Regions from separate parts of the Pseudodonghicola sp. genome, predicted to be linked through region 2. Evidence: riboswitches for the same ligand, from Rfam matches in the RefSeq annotation. Region 2 holds a riboswitch; each other region holds the start of a gene.
What was found. Region 2 has a riboswitch for thiamine pyrophosphate ahead of thiB (thiamine ABC transporter substrate binding subunit). Riboswitches for the same ligand answer to the same signal wherever they lie in the genome.

Region 1 (5,789 bases), on a different contig from region 2:
AGGTGGATCACATCGCCCTGGCGCCGGATCGCGGGCAGGTTGTCGGGGAAAGAGGGACGCAGCCCGGCGCCGGTCTCGATCACCTCGGCCTCGGCGAAGCCGGGATGGATGGTATAGGCCGCCGACAGCAGTTCCATCACCGCGCGGGCGGTGACGGGACCGGCGCGGTCGCTTTCGACCATCGTCGCCCCGACCATATAGCGCCCCGCGCCGCGCGGCACGACATAGCAGGGAAAGCGCGGGTGCAGCAGGCGGATCGGCCGCGACAGCGCCACCTCCGGCGCGTGGAGATAGAGCATCTCGCCGCGCACCGCGCGCAGATCGCCCAGCGCCTTCGCGGCCGCCAGGGCCCGGCAATCCACGATGCGGCCCCGCGGCGGCCCCGCGTGAAAGGCCACCCCACGCGCGATCAGCACCTCGCGCAGATGAAGCAGCGCCCGCCGCGGATCAAGATGCGCCTCGGTCTCGAAAAACAGCCCGCGGGCGAAGCGGCCCGAGAGGTCGGGTTCCAGATCGTCCGGCGCGACCCAACGATGCGCCCGGGTTGCCCGGGCAAAGCGGTCCAGCTCCGCGCCGTCCCGCGCCGGGGCCAGGACCAGCGTGCCGCGATGGGTGACGCCCGGCACATGCTCCGCCCACCAGTCCACCGCCGCCTGACCGCGCGCCACGATCACCTCGGGCGCGCTTTCGCCTTCGCAGAAGGGGGCAAGCATGCCGCCAGCGAGGCGAGAGGCCGGCGCCGGAGCCTCTTCCGGAACGATCACCTCAACCTCGAACCCCGCCTCGGCCAGGGCGGTGGCGGCGCAAAGCCCCGCCACGCCCGATCCCAGGACCGAGATCATTCCGCCGGTGCCTCCGCCGGAACATAAAGCGCGCCGCCTTCGCGGAACTTGGCGGCCATCGCCTCCATGCCCTGCTGTTTCTCGGCCTCGGCACGAATGTCGTGGCTGATCCGCATGGAGCAGAACTTCGGCCCGCACATGGAACAGAAATGCGCCACCTTATGCGCCTCTTTCGGCATGGTCTCGTCATGCATCTCGCGGGCGGTGTCGGGGTCGAGGCCGAGGTTGAATTGATCCTCCCAGCGGAACTCGAACCGCGCCCGTGACAGCGCATCGTCGCGCCGCTGGGCGCCGGGGTGCCCCTTGGCCAGATCGGCGGCATGGGCGGCGAGCTTGTAGGTGATGACGCCAGTCTTCACATCGTCGCGGTCGGGCAGGCCCAGATGCTCCTTGGGCGTCACGTAGCAGAGCATCGCGGTGCCGAACCAGCCGATCATCGCCGCGCCGATGGCGCTGGTGATATGGTCATAGCCCGGCGCGATATCGGTGGTGAGCGGCCCGAGGGTATAGAACGGCGCCTCGTGGCAGTGCTTGAGCTGCTCCTCCATATTGGCCTTGATCTTGTGCATCGGCACATGGCCGGGGCCCTCGATCATCACCTGACAGTCCTTGGCCCAGGCGATCTTGGTCAGCTCGCCCAGCGTGCGCAGCTCGGCGAATTGCGCCTCGTCGTTGGCGTCGGCGATCGAGCCGGGGCGCAGCCCGTCGCCAAGGCTGAACGACACATCATAGCGGCGGCAGATGTCGCAGATCTCGTCGAAATGCTCGTAGAGGAAGCTCTCGCGGTGGTGATGCAGGCACCATTTCGCCATGATGGAGCCGCCGCGGCTGACGATCCCCGTCACCCGTTTCGCCGTCATCGGGATCATGTGCAGCCGCACGCCGGCATGGATGGTGAAGTAATCCACCCCCTGCTCGGCCTGTTCGATCAGCGTGTCGCGGAAGATCTCCCAGGTCAGATCCTCGGCAATGCCACCGACCTTTTCGAGCGCCTGATAGAGCGGCACGGTGCCGATCGGCACCGGGGAGTTGCGCAGGATCCAGTCACGGATGTTGTGGATGTTGCGCCCCGTGGACAGGTCCATCACCGTGTCGGCGCCCCAGCGAATCGCCCAGACCATCTTCTCGACCTCTTCCTCCATCGAGGAGGTGACGGCGGAGTTGCCGATATTGGCGTTGATCTTCACCTTGAAATTGCGGCCGATGATCATCGGTTCCAACTCGCGGTGGTTGATGTTCGCGGGGATGATGGCGCGGCCCTCGGCGACCTCACGACGGACGAACTCGGGCGTCACCAGATCGGGCAGCTCGGCGCCGAAGCTCTCGCCATCACGGGAGTAGGCCTCAAGCCGGCCCTCGTTCTCGCGGATCGCGACGAATTCCATCTCCGGCGTGACGATGCCGGCACGGGCATAGGCGAGCTGGGTGACCGCCCGGTCGCCCACCCCGCGCAGCGGCGGGCGCCGCACCGGGAAGGGCGGGGTCAGCCGGGCGCCGGAGACAAAGCCGTTGTCGGCATCGGTCACCATGCGGCCCTCGTATTCCTCGACCTCGCCGCGCGATTGCAGCCAGCCGCCGCGGACTTCGGGCAGGCCGGTCGCGATGTCGATCCGCGCCTCCGGGTCGGTATATGGGCCCGAGCTGTCATAGACGGTCAGCGGCGCCTCGCCGGTGACGGCGATTTCACGCATCGGCACCCGGATGTCATGGCCTTGGCCACCGACATAGACCTTGCGCGACGCGGGCAGCGCCCCGGTGGTGATGGTGGGAATGGTGTCTTTCATTTCGGTCTCCTCTTCACGATGAGACCCAAGTGAGACTTTTGGCAGAAAGGGACCGCTCAAGCCCCGGATCGCGCCATGCGCAAAGGGCCATCAGCGGCCCGAAAGGACCGCCCTCAGGATCAGAGGAATGCGGAAATGCCCTTCGGTCTTCCTACGCCAGCATCAACTGGGTCAGGTTCAAAGGGTCGCTTCACCGGGGTTTCCCCCTATCAGCCTCTCAGTCCCCTAGGCGGGACTCCCCTGACGTGGGGGCACTATTTGACCGCGCGGCGATCATGTCAATCGGAAAAGGCCCGCGCCCACAGGACTGGCGGCGGCGCGCCGTCAGAGACCGGGGCCAGAGAACCGGGCAGGAGAACCTGGCCAGAGAACCGGCGCCTCAGAAGGTCGCCGGCGTCGCCACCCAGAGGATCCGGCTGACACCCGGGTCGATGTTACGGTAGCGGTGCGGCAGGTTCGAGGCGAAGAAAAAGCTGTCGCCCGGCGCCAGGAAATGGCTGCGGCCGTCGACGATCAACTCGACCCGCCCCTGCAGGATATAGCCGACCTCCTGGCCCGCATGCTGGATGTCGCCGCCACTGTCGGCCCCGGGTTCGAGCGTGTGGATATTCGCGTCGAGCAGAAGCTCGGGGAAGGTTGGCGTCAGCCGTTCCAGCAAGATCGCCGCGCCGTTTTCAGTATGGCTGACCTTGACCGCGGGACGGCTTTCGCCCCGCATCACGCTGATCTCTTCATGGGCGCTGTCTCCGGCGAAGAGATGCACGATCGAGGTATCGAGCGCCGCCAGGATGCGGTGGAGGGTGCGCAACGACGGGGTGGCCTGGTCATTCTCGATCTTCGACAGCATCGACGGCGAACAGCCTACTTCCTCAGCAAGTATGCGCAGCGTTTTCTTGTGAGCCTTGCGGGCCTCGCGCAACCGGGTGCCCAGATCAGACATCGTGCGCGGAGCCGACTCGGCGGGGGCGAGAGTGCCGATATCTTCAGAGTGCTCAATATCCATGCTCACGCGCCCGAACTCCGCCTTCAAATTCATCACAGCACGACTCAAATTCAAATTTTAGCTCAATCGAGCTCAAAAGTTGAACCATATTCAATTTTTTGAGGCAGAGCTTCCTCTGGGTCAAGTCGCCCAAGCAATCTCAGGGAAAGTGGAATGGAATTCAATATGCGAAACAAATTTCACGGGATCGTGCTGGCGGCGACCGCCTGCGCGGGCCTTGCTCTTGCCACCGGCGCCCAGGCCAAGGACACGGTCCAGCTCGGCTTCCTCGGGCCGCTGACGGGGGGCAACTCTTCGGTCGGTCTGGGCGGGCGCAACTCGGCCGAATTGGCGATCAAGCTGCGCAATGCCGATCCGAACTCGAAATACACCTATGAACTCGATGCGCTGGATGACGAATGCAAGCCCAACGTCGGCGTGCAGGTCGCGACCAAACTGGCGACGAACCGCAAGGTCGCGGGCGCGGTGACGCATTATTGCTCGGCGGTGGCGATGGGGACGGTCGATGTCTATCACCGCTTCGGCCTGCCGGCGACGATCTGGGGCGCGGTGCTGCCGGATATCACCTATGGCAATGATTATCCCGAGATCACCCGTGTGAATGGCACGATGATCAACCAGAACGAAACCGCCGCCAAGATGATGACCGGCCTCGGCTACAAGACCTTCGCGATCATCCACGACACCACCGATTACGGCAAAGGCCACTTCACCTATCTGTCTAAGTATCTTGGCGAAGACGGGGCCGAGGTTGTCGGCTCCTTCGGCGTCACCTCGGATCAGCAGGATTTCACCGCTGAACTCACCCAGGTCAAGGCGCTGAACCCCGATGTCGTGGTCTTTGCCGGCCTGACCCCGGGCGGCGTGCGGGTGCGCCAGCAGATGGACAAGCTTGGCATCAATGCCGTGTTCGAAGGTGTGTCGGGGATCAAGTCGGACGCCTTCTTCGAAGGGCTCGGCACCGATCTGGCCGAAGGCACGATGACCTTCCTCGAAGGCGCACCGGCCGAGAAACTGCCGGGCGGCGCCTTCTTCCTGAGCGAATATGAAAAAGCCGGCTACTCGACCCCGCCGGAGGCCTATGGCCCCTTCGCCTTCGCCGCGATGAACCTGCTGATCGACGCGGTCGAGACCGTCGGCCCCGATCGCAAGGCGATCGTCGGCTACATGGGCAAGGTGCAGGATCACCAGTCGATCACCGGGCCGATCAGCTTTGACGATCACGGCCAGAACACCGTCGCCCTGATCACCGGCTATGTCGCCCAGGACGGCAAATGGGTGGTCTGGGAAGACAGCGATTACGCCAAGGGCATCCGCCAGCTTCCGGCCGCGAAATAACACCACAGACCAGTGGCGCGGCGGGCCTGTCCTGCCGCGCCACCTGTTCGAGAAAAGAGGGAATGATGGATTTCGGATTGATCGCCCAATACCTGGCGAACGGCATCCTGCTCGGCACGATGTACGCGCTCGTCGCCGTCGGTTTCACGCTGTTCTTCGGCGTGCTCGATGTCGTCAAGTTCAGCCATGGCGACGTGCTGATGCTGGGCACCTTCATCGGCTTCACCGCCTGGCTGGGGCTTGAGGCCATCGGCGTCACCAACCCCTGGATACAGCTTCTGGGCATCCTGCTGTGCAGCCTTGGCGCCACCGCCCTGATCGGCGCGGCGATCGCGAAATGGCTGGTGCTGCCGCTGAAGAAGGCGCCGCAGCTCAACACCTTGCTGATCACGCTGATGCTGGGCACCGCGATCCGCGAGGTGGTGCGGCTGTTCTATCCGAACGGTTCCAACCCCAAGGCATTCCCGGCGCTGCTGCCGAACAGCGCAATCGAGATCGGCAATTTCTCTCTGCGCGCCGACAGCGTGATCCTGGTGCTTGCCGGGCTGGGGCTGATCGGGCTGCTCAATCTGGTGATCAACCGGACCCGGCTGGGGCTGGCCATCCGCGCCGTGGCGCAGGACGAGGAAACCGCCCGCATCATGGGGATCAACTATACACTGGTGGTTCTGGCCACCTTCGCGCTCGGCTCCGGCGTGGCGGCCTTCGCCGGCATCATGAACGGGCTTTACTATAACGAGATCAATTTCGGCATGGGGCTGATCCTGGGGCTGATCGGCTTTTCGGCGGCGATCGTCGGCGGGCTCGGCAACCTCTATGGCG
Region 2 (5,789 bases):
CGCCAGACGCCCGAAATCGCCGATCACCGCCCGCGCCTGCGGCACCAGGATGCGCAGCGCGAAGGGCAGCGCCATCAGCGCGTTGACCAGCGCCGTCACCGGCAGCGCCAAGGCCGCCGGATCGGCAAAGGGATAGATCACGATGAAGGCGCCGGTGCCGATCACCAGGGGCGACACTGCCATGCCCAGAAGCCCGGCGCCCTCGACCCAGCCGGGATGACGCACAAGCGCCACCGCCACCGCCATCGGCAGGGCGATCAGCAGCAATATCACCGTGCTGCCCGCCGCGATCAGCAGCGAATTCAGCGCCGCCCGCCAGACACTGGCCGGCAGGGCAGAGAGGCCTGTCACGCCCTCGGCCGTGATGGCGGCAAGCGGCAGCAGCAGGAACAGCGCGGCGAGCCCGATCGCCAGCCAGTCCTGAACCTTCAGCCCCCGGCCGCCGGCATCCCATCGCCGGATCGCGCGATCGAGGCCGGCGCCGAAGCCTTCCCCCATCGCCGCGCGCAGGGCCAGCGCGGCAGCCGCGCCGGTCAGGGCGATCTGCAGCACCGACAACAGCGCCGCACGGCCCAGATCGAAATCGAAGCGGAAGGCCTGATAGATCGCCAGCTCCACCGTCGTCGCGCGCGGGCCGCCCCCCAGCGTCAGCGCCACCGCGAAGGAGGTGAGGCAGATGGCGAAGATCACCGCCAGCGCCCCCGGCGCCACCCTGCGCAGCATCGGCCATTCCAGCAACCGCCAGATCGCCGCCGGCCCGGCGCCAAGCTGGGCGGCCAGACGAAACCGCTCTGCCGGGATTTCCTGCCAGCCCTGCAGGATCAACCGTGTCGCCAGCGGCAGGTTGAAGAAGACATGTGCCAGCACCACCCCATGCAGCCCATAGATGCGCAGCGGCGGCAGGCCGACCAGGCCCAGGCCCTGGCTGATCCAGCCCGAGCGGCCGAAGACGGCCAGAAGCCCCAGCACCGCGACGATCACCGGCAGGATGAAAGGCGCCCCCATCAGCGCGATCAGCGCGGCGCGGCCCGGGAACCGCCGTCGCGCCAGGGCCCGCGCCACCGGCAGGGCGAACACCACGCTCAATCCCGCCGACAGCGCCGCCTGCAGCACGGTAAAGCGCACCGCCTGCCAATCGGCGGGCCCAAGACCGATCCCGGTCTCCGCCCGCCAGAATACCGCCGCCAGCGCGCCGAGGATCAGCACCGCGACGCCAAGCGCCGCGACGATCCCCGGCGCCGGGCTCAGCGGCCGAGCGCGGCGAGCCATTCGGCCAGCGCCGGATCGCGCAGCGCCGCCGCCTCATCCGGCGAGAACAGCAGCGCCTTCTTGGGCTGGGTCAGGGTTTCGAACCCCTTGGGCAGCCCCTCGGCCGGGGTGACGGCGGGATACATCCAGTTGGTGGTCGGGATCACCGACTGGAAGGCGTCGGTCACCATGAACTGCAGGAACTGATCCGCCAGCTCCGGCTGATCGGAGGCCGCCAGCTTGCCGGCGACCTCGACCTGCATGTAATGGCCCTCGTCAAACAGCGCGGTGGTCTTGCTGTCGTCGCCTTCCGCGATCAGGTGATAGGCCGGCGAGGTGGTATAGGAGAGCACCATGTCGGCCTCGCCATCCAGGAACAGCCCGTATGCCTCGGACCAGCCCTTGGTGACGGTGACGATATTGTCGGAAAGGCCTTTCCAGATCGCCGGAGCCTCATCGCCATAGGCGGCCTTCACCCACATCAACAGACCCAAGCCGGGGGTGGAGGAACGCGGATCCTGGATCACGATCTTCAGATCGCTGTCGGCGAGTTCGCGGAAACTGTGCGGCGCGGCCAGATCGCGGTTCTGCACGAAGGCGAAATAGCCCCAGTCATAGGGGATGAACTCATCATCCGACCATTCGACCGGCAGGCTGTAATCGGCTTTGACCGAGACCGGCGCGAACAGCCCGGTCGACCGCGCCGCCGCGGTCAGGTTGGTATCGAGGCCAAGCACCACATCGGCCTCCGACCGCTTGCCCTCGAGCCGCACCCGCGCCAGCAGCGCGGCACCATCGCCGGCGGCGACGAATTTCAGATCGCAACCGCATTGCGCCTCGAAGGCCTTCTCGATCGCCGGGCCCGGGCCCCATTCGCTGACGAAACTGTCATAGGTATAGACGGTCAGCACGGGAGTCTCGGCGGCGGCCATCTGGCCTGCTGCGCTGGTGATCAGTCCCGCTGCAAATGCAAGATACTTCATGGCATCCTCCTTTGCGGCGTCGGGGCAAGGTGGAGGCATGTCCATAAACCTTCCCTCCGCCGGTATGAGCCGGTTCAGGTTCAACGGGTTCGCGCAATGCATCTCAGCCCGATCAGGCACCCCGAGGTGGCGCCGACCCTATGCGCGGGGAGGATATGAGGCAAGCGGATTGACGGCTCGGGCCCCGGTCCCTGATCGGAACGCGCCTGCGGCGCGTGCCTCCGGCGGCCGTATTTGGGCCGAGAAGAAGCTGGAGACCCGCCCGGATTTGGCTGCCGGAGGCACGCTGTCAAAGGGCGGTATCCGCTGGCGGCCCGGCCTTGGCTGCCCCGGCCCGGTCGGCACCAGCCCGTGAATCCGCTTGAGCCACACGGCGCGCGCCGCTAATCACCGCAGCAAAGGAGAGCCCCCATGTCCATCAATACATTCGGCCATCTCTTCCGCGTCACCACCTGGGGCGAAAGCCACGGGCCGGCGCTTGGCGCCACGGTGGACGGCTGCCCGCCGGGCATCGCCATCGACGAGCCGATGATCCAGCGCTGGCTGGACCTGCGCAAGCCCGGGACCAGCAAATACACCACCCAGCGGCGCGAACCCGATGCGGTCAGGATCCTCTCCGGCGTCTTCGAGGGGCGGACCACCGGCACGCCGGTGCAGCTGATGATCGAGAACACCGACCAGCGGTCCAAGGACTACTCCGAAATCATGGAGAAGTTCCGCCCGGGTCACGCCGATATCACCTATTGGCAGAAATACGGCATCCGCGATTATCGCGGCGGCGGGCGATCGTCGGCGCGGGAAACCGCGGCGCGGGTCGCCGCCGGCGGGCTGGCGCGCGCCGCCCTGTCGGACCTGGCGCCGGGGATCGAGATTCAGGGTTACATGACCCAGATCGGGCCGCACGGGATCGATCGGGCGCGCTTTGACGCCGAAGCGATCGGCCAGAACCCGTTCTGGTGCCCGGATGCGGAAGCGGCGGAGACCTGGGCCGGGTATATGGACGCCCTGCGCAAATCCGGCAATTCGGTCGGCGCCATCGTCGAGGTGGTGGCGCGCGGCGTGCCCGCCGGCCTTGGCGCGCCGATCTATGGCAAGCTCGACACCGATCTGGCCGCTGCGATGATGTCGATCAACGCCGTCAAGGGCGTCGAGATCGGCGAGGGCATGGCCGCCGCGCTGCTGACCGGCGAAGAGAACGCCGACGAGATCTTCATCGGCCCGGACGGCAAACCGGCCTATTCCTCGAACCACGCCGGCGGCATTCTGGGCGGCATCTCCACCGGGCAGGAGATCGTGGTGCGCTTTGCGGTGAAACCGACCTCCTCGATCCTGAAGACACGGGCGACCATCACCAAATCCGGGCAGGAAACCGAGATCATCACCAAGGGGCGGCACGACCCCTGCGTCGGCATCCGCGCGGTGCCGGTGGGCGAGGCGATGATGGCCTGCGTGATTCTCGACCATATCCTGCTGAACCGCGGCCAGATCGGCGGCGCGGTGGGCGAGACCCGGGGCCGCATTGGCTGACCTCGACGGGTTGCGCGCGCGGCTGCGGCAGATCGCGGCCGATGGCATGGCGCAGGACAGCGCCCATGATCTGACCCATCTCGACCGGGTCTGGGCCAATGCCCGCGCCATCGCCGGGAACGATGTCGACGGAGAGGTTCTGCTGGCGGCCTGCTATCTGCACGATCTGGTCAACCTGCCGAAGGACAGCCTCGACCGCGCCCGCGCCTCGACCCTCGCGGCCGAGGCGGCGGCGCCGGTCCTGCGCGATCTGGGGTTCGGCGAAGACCGGATCGCCGCCGCCCAACACGCCATCGCCGCGCATAGCTTCTCGGCCGGCATCGCGCCGGAAACGCCAGAGGCGCGGGCCCTGCGCGACGCCGACCGGCTGGATGCGCTGGGGGCGGTGGGCATCGCGCGCTGCTTCGCGGTCTCGGGCGCCCTGGGCCGCGCGCTCTATGATGCCGCCGATCCCTTCGCCGCGGCGCGCGATCTGGATGACCGCCGCCAGACGCTCGATCATTTTCGCGTCAAGTTGCTGAGGCTTCCAGCCGATATGCTGACCGAAGGGGGGCGTACCCTTGCGCAGACCCGCGCCGCGCGCATGATCCGCTTTCTCGAAGACCTCGCCGAGGAAATCGGCGCCGACCTGCCGCCAGACTGGGCCGCTTCATGAGTGACATCATCAGCATCACGGCGCCGATCTATGCCGCCGTCCTGATCGGCTATATCGTGGTGCGTATCGGCTGGTTCACCACCCGCGACATGCAGATGCTGGGGCAATATGTGCTGAACCTGGCGCTGCCGGCGCTGCTCTTCACCTCGCTCGCCACCCGGCCGCTCACCGCGGTGCTGCAGACCGATTACCTGCTGGTGATGGTGGTTGGCGGGCTTGTGACCATGGCGCTCAGTTTCAGCTGGTTCACCCTTGCCGCGCCCGATCCGCTGCGCCGGGCCCTGGCGGTGATGGGATCGGCCTGCCCGAACTCGGGCTTCATCGGCTATCCGGTGATGCTCTTGATCTTTCCCGATCAGGCCGGCGTCATCCTGGCGCTGAACCTGCTGATCGAGAATGTGGTGCTCATCCCCACCGGGCTGGTGCTGATGGATCTGGCCTCGGGTCGCGCCGGGCTGTCGCCGTTCCGGCTGATCATCGGCGTGCTGAAGGCGCTGCTGCGCCGCCCGATGGTGATCGGCATGATCGCCGGGCTGATCGTCTCGGCCACCGGGTTTGAGCTGCCGGCGCCGATGCTGCGCCTGAGCGGCATGTTCGGCACTTCGGCCGCAGCGCTGTCGCTGGTGGTGATCGGCGGCTCGCTGGTCGGGCTGCCGCTGAAGGGCAACAGGCAACTCGCCGGCCAGATCGCCGCCGCCAAGCTGCTGCTGCATCCGGCGATGGTGGCGCTGGCCGCCGCGTTGCTGCCGACGCTCGGCCTGATCGTGCTGGCGCCCGAGATGCGGATCGCCGCGATCCTGTCGGCGGCGATGCCGATGTTCAGCATCTATCCGATCCTGGCGCAGGAACGCGGGCTTGGCGGCGCGGCCGCCATCGCGCTTTTGCTGGCGACCGCCTTCGCCTTCGTCACGCTGAACGTCTTCCTGGCCTGGCTGACCTGAGGCCCGGCAGCGACCCAAGAGGGGGCTGCCCGCCCCCGTCGCCCTGACGGGCGCCTCCCCCCGGCCGTATTTTCACCGAGAAGAAGCCTGGGCGCGGCCCCACCGCTTCTTCTCGTTCCAAATACGGCAAGACCTGCGGCCGCCGCCGGGCGCAGCCTCAGCCGAGAAGCTCGGCATAGGTGTCGCGCAGCGCCTTCTTCTGCACCTTGCCCATGGTGTTTCTGGGCAGCGCGTCGACCATCACGATGGTCTTGGGCTGTTTGAACTTGGCGAGCTGCCCGTCGAGCGCGGCGGCGATCGCCTCGGGCGTGGTCCCATCGCCTTCCTGCACCACCACGGCGACGACGCCTTCGCCGAAATCGGGATGCGGCACGCCGATCACGGCGCTTTCCAGCACGCCGGGCAGATCGTCGATCAGGCTTTCGACCTCTTTCG
Region 3 (5,789 bases), on a different contig from region 2:
CGGATGTCTCCTTCACCGTCGCCGCCGGTGAAACGCTGGCGATCGTCGGCGAATCCGGTTGCGGCAAGTCCACCACCGGTCGCGCCGTCATGCGGCTGATCGAACCCACCGCCGGGTCGGTCAAGCTGGACGGCGAGGAGATCACCGAATTGTCCCCCGGCCGGTTGCAGGCGACCCGGCGCAACATGCAGATGGTGTTCCAGGATCCCTTCGGGTCGCTGAACCCGCGCATGACGGTGCGCGAGACGTTGATGGAGCCGATCCTGCTGCATGGCGTCGCCTCGGGCGAGCGGGCCAAGCATTGGGTCGACGAGCTGTTGAAGACGGTGGGCCTGGCGGAACATCACGCCGACCGTTATCCGCATGAATTCTCCGGCGGTCAGCGGCAGCGGATCTGCATCGCCCGCGCCCTGTCGACCCGGCCGCGGCTGATCGTCTGCGACGAACCGGTCTCGGCGCTCGACGTCTCGGTGCAGGCGCAGATCGTCAACCTGTTGCAGGATCTGCAGGCGCAGCTTGGGCTGGCCTATGTCTTCATCAGCCACGACCTGTCGGTGGTGCGCCATATCGCCGACCGGGTGGCGGTGATGTATCTGGGCCGGATCGTCGAACAGGCGCCGGCCGAGCAGCTCTTCGCCGATCCGCGCCATCCCTATACCCGTGCGCTGATCACCGCCGCGCCGCGCCCGGTGCCAGGGCTGCGTGCCGCGACCGAGGCGCCGGAGGGCGATGCGCCTTCGGCGCTGAACCCGCCATCGGGCTGTGCCTTCCATCCGCGTTGCCCGCTGGCGAGCGACATCTGCAAGCAGACCCGCCCCGAGCTGACGGCGGTGGGCGAGGGCGAGACGCTGGTCGCCTGCCATCACGCCGACGCGCCCGCACCGGTGGCGCTGGAACCGGCGCCGCCGGCCTCGGCCACGCTTGCCGCGCGGTTGTCGGTTCTGGCCGCCGCCCGTGCCGCGGCCGAGGTCGGGGCCGAGGGCTAGGGATCATCGGCGTCTCGCATCCTTCCCCCCGCCGGGGGGAGGAAAGACCCGCCTGAGGCCGCTCAGGCGGGGAGGCGGCGATCGCGGATCATCTGGATGACCCATGCGGTCGATTGTTCGATGTCGGTCCGGATGTGATCTTCGAGCAGATTGGCGTCGCCGCCCTGCAACGCGGCGAGAATGCGGGCGTGATTGTCGCGCCCGACGCCCACACTGCCATAATCGGGATAGATGACATTGAGATAGGAGCCCATTTTCAACCAGCAGGTTTCGATGATCTTCAGTAGGGCAGGCATATTGGCGGCCTCGTAGAGCCCGAAGTGGAACTGCCAGTTGAGCTGCATCAGCTTGGCATGTTCCTTCTCTTTGTCGGTCTTGGCGAATTGGCTGTTGATCTCGCTCAGCCGGTCGAAGTCCTTGGGGGCGAGATTGGGCATCGCCTCGCGCGCGGCCAGCCCTTCCAGGCGGATGCGGATCAGGGACAATTCGCGAATGCGGGGCTCGTCCAGGCTGGGCACGAAGACCGTGCCATTGGCGCCACTTTCCAGAACCCCCTCGGCCATCAGGTTGTAAAGCGCTTCGCGTGCCGGGGTCAGGCTGACGTTGAGCGCATTTGCAACCGCCCGAATCGTGAGCTTTTCGCCCGGCCGGAATCGCCCGTCCATCAGCGCGGAGCGCAGTTCCTCGCGCACAATGGCACCGAGCGTTTCCTTGCGGGCAACGGGGGCAATACTGTCAAGCGCCGACGACATGAAGACCTCAATAGTTGTGTTTTTGTTATGTCATACAATTAATGGTGTTCACAGGGAAAAGGCTTTGGCGGTCGACTGACCCGGCGTCCGCTGGCTTGCCGTCTCCCACGGTCGCAGGCGTGCAATCGGCCCGGACGCGGGCCGCCTGGAACCGGCGGGCGGGCGCGGTGATCCTGGTCGCGTGCCGCCGGGTGAGGGGACGAGCCGATCGAGATGCAGGGTAACCTCGGGCCCGACCGTCGGGCCGGCCCTCCCGATCTCCCAGACAGGTGGGCCGCCCGCCGTCTGCCGCCGGCGCGGAGTTGGCCCTGCTTGACATCTCCCCGTTGCGGGCGTTGATTGCGCCACAGACAGGGGCGTCCGTGCATGCGGGCTGAGAAGAACCCTCCGAACCTGAACCAGATCATGCTGGCGTAGGGAGTCTGCAAGCCGGTCAGCCGATCCCGCGCGGGATCTTGCGCCGTCTTCGCTCTCCTCGCCTGGGCACAAGGCGAGACGGATGGACGAGACCGGGCTATATCTGCGCGACATGCGGGCCGAGGCGCCGCTGATCCACAATATCACCAATTTCGTGGCGATGAATATCATGGCCAATGTGCTGTTGGCCGCTGGCGCCTCGCCCGCCATGGTCCATGCGCGGGAGGAGGCGGCGGAATTCGCCGCCTTGGCGCGGGCGCTGACGGTCAATATCGGCACCATTGATCCCGCCTGGGCCGAGGCGATGTTGGACTGCGCCGGAGTGATGGCCGATCTGGGGCGTCCCTGGGTCTTCGACCCGGTGGGGGTGGGGGCGACGCGGTTCCGTCAGGACCTGTCGGTCCGGCTGCTCGACCTGCGCCCAACCGTGGTGCGCGGCAATGCCTCGGAAATCTTGGCGCTGGCCGGGCTCGGTGGCGGTGGCCGTGGGGTTGACGCCGGCGACAGCGTCGCCGCGGCGGAAACGGCGGCGCGCGCTCTGGCGCTGCGGACCGGCTCGGTCGTCGCGGTGTCCGGCCCGGTCGATTTCGTCACCGACGGCAGCCGGGCGTTGCGGGTGGCGAATGGCCATGCGCTGATGCCAAAGGTCACGGCGCTGGGCTGTTCGCTGAACGGGGTGATCGCGGCCTTTTGCGTCGGTCACCCGGCACCTGAGGCGACTGCGGCGGCGCTGGCCTTCTACGGTCTGGCGGGAGAGGTCGCGGGGCAGGGCGCGCAGGGGCCGGGCAGCTTCCAGGTGGCCTTCCTCGATGCGCTGCACGCCCTGACGCCCGAGGCGGTGAGCGCGGGCGCGAAGGTGACCGTGGCATGATCGGGCGCACCATCGGGCCAGTCTATGTCGTCACCGACCCCGAGGGGCCGATCCCGGTGATCGACCAGGCGCGGGCCGCCGCCCGGGGCGGCGCCTGGGCGGTGCAACTGCGCGACAAGCATGCCTCGGATGCCGAGCTGCACGCGCTGGCCGTCGCCCTATTGCCCGAGATGGAGGCGTTCGGCGTGCGGCTGATCATCAACGACCGGCTGGAGGTGGCGCTGAGCGCCGGGGCGCATGGCCTCCATATCGGGCAGGGCGATGGCGATCCCCGGCTGGTCCGGCAACGGCTGGGGCCCGATCCGATCCTCGGGCTCTCCATCGAGACGGTGGCGCAGGCGGGTCATGTGCCGGCGGGGGTCGATTACATCGGTGCCGGCCCGGTGCGCGCCACCGCGACCAAGCCTGACCATGCCCTGCCCATCGGCATGGGGGGGCTGGCGCAGATCGTCGCCGCCGTCTCTGTGCCCACCGTTGCCATCGGCGGGCTCGGGCTGGGCGATGCGGCGGCGTTGCAAGCGGCGGGGGCGGTCGGGTTGGCGGGGGTCACCGCGGGGACCCGGGCCCCCGACCCGCAGGCCGCGACCCGTGCCCTTTTTGATGAATGGAGCCGCGCATGATCCCCAATATCCTTTCCATTGCCGGGTCCGACCCTTCGGGCGGGGCGGGCATCCAGGCCGATATCAAGGCGATTTCGGCCAATGGTGGCTATGCGATGGCGGCGCTGACTGCCTTGACGGCGCAGAACACCTGCGGGGTCAGCGCCGTCGATCCGGTGCGCCCCGAGATGATCCGCGACCAGATCGCGATGATCCGCCAGGACATCCGCATCGACGCGGTCAAGATCGGCATGTTGGGCTCCGCCCCGATCATCGCCGCCGTCGCCGGCGCGCTGGAAGGGTTGGACGCCCCCATCGTGCTCGACCCGGTGATGGTGGCGAAAAGCGGCGATCGCCTGCTGGCGGCCGAGGCGGTGGCGGCGCTGGGCCGGCTGCTGCCCCGGGCGCGGGTGATCACCCCGAACCTGCCCGAGGCCGCCGATCTGCTGGGCCGCCCCGAGGCCACCAATCGGGCCGAGATGGAGGAACAGGCGCGCGCGCTGCTGGCGCTGGGGCCTCAGGCGGTGCTGCTGAAGGGCGGGCATCTGGCGGCTGAGGACTGCCCCGATCTGCTGGTCGAGGGAGAGGTCTGCCATTGGATCACCGGGCCGCGCCATGCCACCGCCAACACCCATGGCACCGGCTGCACCCTGTCGTCGGCACTGGCCTGCTGGCTGGGGCACGGCCTGCCGCTGGTGCAGGCGGTCGAGCGCGCCAAGGCCTATGTCGCCGGCGCCATCGCTGCGGCTGACCAATTGCAGGTGGGCCATGGCCATGGCCCCACCAATCACTTCTTCACTCTCGCCGAAAGGGCCGAGCCATGATCAAACCGCTTCAGGACCAGACCGTCCTTGTCACCGGCGCCGGCCGCGGCCTTGGCGCCGCGATCGCCCGTGCCTTTGCGCGCGAAGGCGCCCGGGTCGCCATCAACTATCGCAACAGCGACGCCGCCGCCCGGGCGCTGGCCGAGGAACTGGGGCCGCGCGCCCAGGCTTTCCGCGCCGATGTCACCCGGCCGGAAGAGGTCGCCGGGATGGTCGCGGCGATCACCGACAGCCTTGGGGCGCCGGACGTGCTGGTGCATAACGCGCTGGCCGATTTCTCCTTCAACGGCGAGGCGCGCGCGCATCTCGACCAGTTGAGCTGGGCTGAGATCGCGCGGCAGACCGAAACCGCTGTCGGCGGGGCGCTCAACTGCCTGCAGGCGCTGCGCGGTCACTTCGCGGCGCAGGCCTATGGGCGGGTTGTCACCATCGGCACCAATCTGGTGCAAAACCCGGTGGTGCCCTATCACGATTACACCACCGCCAAGGCGGCGCTGCTGGGCTTTACCCGCACCGCCGCGAAGGAACTGGGGCCCCTGGGCGTAACGGTCAACATGGTGTCGGGCGGGCTGCTGCGCACCACTGACGCCAGCGCCGCCACGCCCGAGGCGGTTTTCGACATCATCGCCAGCCAGACGCCGCTGGGGCAGGTGACGACGCCGCAGGAATTGGCCGATGCGGTGCTGTTCTTCGCCTCGCCCTGGGCACGGGCGGTCACCGGGCAGAACCTGGTGGTCGATGGTGGGCTGGTCTTCGACTGAGGCTTGCCGGAAACGGGCCGGGACCATAGGCGCCCCGGCCCGTCACCTTACAGATATTTGGTCGGGATGACGGTGGTGAACTTCAGTTCCTCCATCGAAATCATCGAATTGACCTGGCTGAAATCCAGTCGCTCGATCATCCGCTTGTAGACCGCGTCATAGGTCGCCATGTCCGGCACCACGACCTTGAGGATGTAATCCACCGTCCCGGTCAGCCGATAGGCTTCGAGGATTTCCGGGATCTCGTCGATCAGCGCCCGGAACCGGTTCAGCCAGTCGATTTCGTGCCGGGGGGTGCTGACGCCGATGAAGACGGTCAGCGGCACATTGGCGCGGTTCTGGTCGACCAGAGCGACACGCCGCTTGATCAGCCCGGCCTCCTCCATCCGCTTGATGCGGCGCCAGCACGGGGTGGCCGACAGCCCCACCGCCTCGGAAATCGCCTGGATCGGAGTGTCGCTGTCCTGCTGCAACATCTCCAGGATACGCTGGTCGATCTCGTCGAAGGTGATGCTCTCGGCCGGTTTGGTGCCGGTCTTGCGGGGCTTCGGATCTGTCATGTGGGGACGAATTCCACGA

Region 1: it holds a riboswitch for thiamine pyrophosphate, as region 2 does, so the genes downstream of both, thiC (phosphomethylpyrimidine synthase ThiC) here and thiB (thiamine ABC transporter substrate binding subunit) in region 2, are expected to answer to the same signal.
Region 3: it holds a riboswitch for thiamine pyrophosphate, as region 2 does, so the genes downstream of both, thiM (hydroxyethylthiazole kinase) here and thiB (thiamine ABC transporter substrate binding subunit) in region 2, are expected to answer to the same signal.

The regions. Positions count from the first base shown of each region.
Region 1 is NZ_JBLWVT010000003.1:252,422-258,210, reverse strand. It holds gene ACN0V4_RS07030 (FAD-dependent oxidoreductase) at 1-842, opposite strand, end outside; gene thiC (phosphomethylpyrimidine synthase ThiC) at 839-2,626, opposite strand; TPP riboswitch at 2,758-2,878, opposite strand; gene ACN0V4_RS07020 (cupin domain-containing protein) at 3,006-3,629, opposite strand; gene ACN0V4_RS07015 (branched-chain amino acid ABC transporter substrate-binding protein) at 3,795-4,967, shown strand; gene ACN0V4_RS07010 (branched-chain amino acid ABC transporter permease) at 5,033-5,789, shown strand, end outside.
Region 2 is NZ_JBLWVT010000012.1:25,458-31,246, reverse strand. It holds gene ACN0V4_RS19560 (thiamine/thiamine pyrophosphate ABC transporter permease ThiP) at 1-1,269, opposite strand, end outside; gene thiB (thiamine ABC transporter substrate binding subunit) at 1,245-2,231, opposite strand; TPP riboswitch at 2,266-2,365, opposite strand; gene aroC (chorismate synthase) at 2,643-3,758, shown strand; gene ACN0V4_RS19545 (HD domain-containing protein) at 3,751-4,413, shown strand; gene ACN0V4_RS19540 (AEC family transporter) at 4,410-5,354, shown strand; gene ACN0V4_RS19535 (malonate--CoA ligase) at 5,512-5,789, opposite strand, start outside.
Region 3 is NZ_JBLWVT010000002.1:12,607-18,395, forward strand. It holds gene ACN0V4_RS03175 (ABC transporter ATP-binding protein) at 1-986, shown strand, start outside; gene ACN0V4_RS03180 (GntR family transcriptional regulator) at 1,049-1,738, opposite strand; TPP riboswitch at 2,081-2,175, shown strand; gene thiM (hydroxyethylthiazole kinase) at 2,238-3,026, shown strand; gene thiE (thiamine phosphate synthase) at 3,023-3,646, shown strand; gene thiD (bifunctional hydroxymethylpyrimidine kinase/phosphomethylpyrimidine kinase) at 3,643-4,449, shown strand; gene ACN0V4_RS03200 (3-oxoacyl-ACP reductase) at 4,446-5,210, shown strand; gene ACN0V4_RS03205 (Lrp/AsnC family transcriptional regulator) at 5,258-5,770, opposite strand; gene ACN0V4_RS03210 (VOC family protein) at 5,767-5,789, opposite strand, start outside.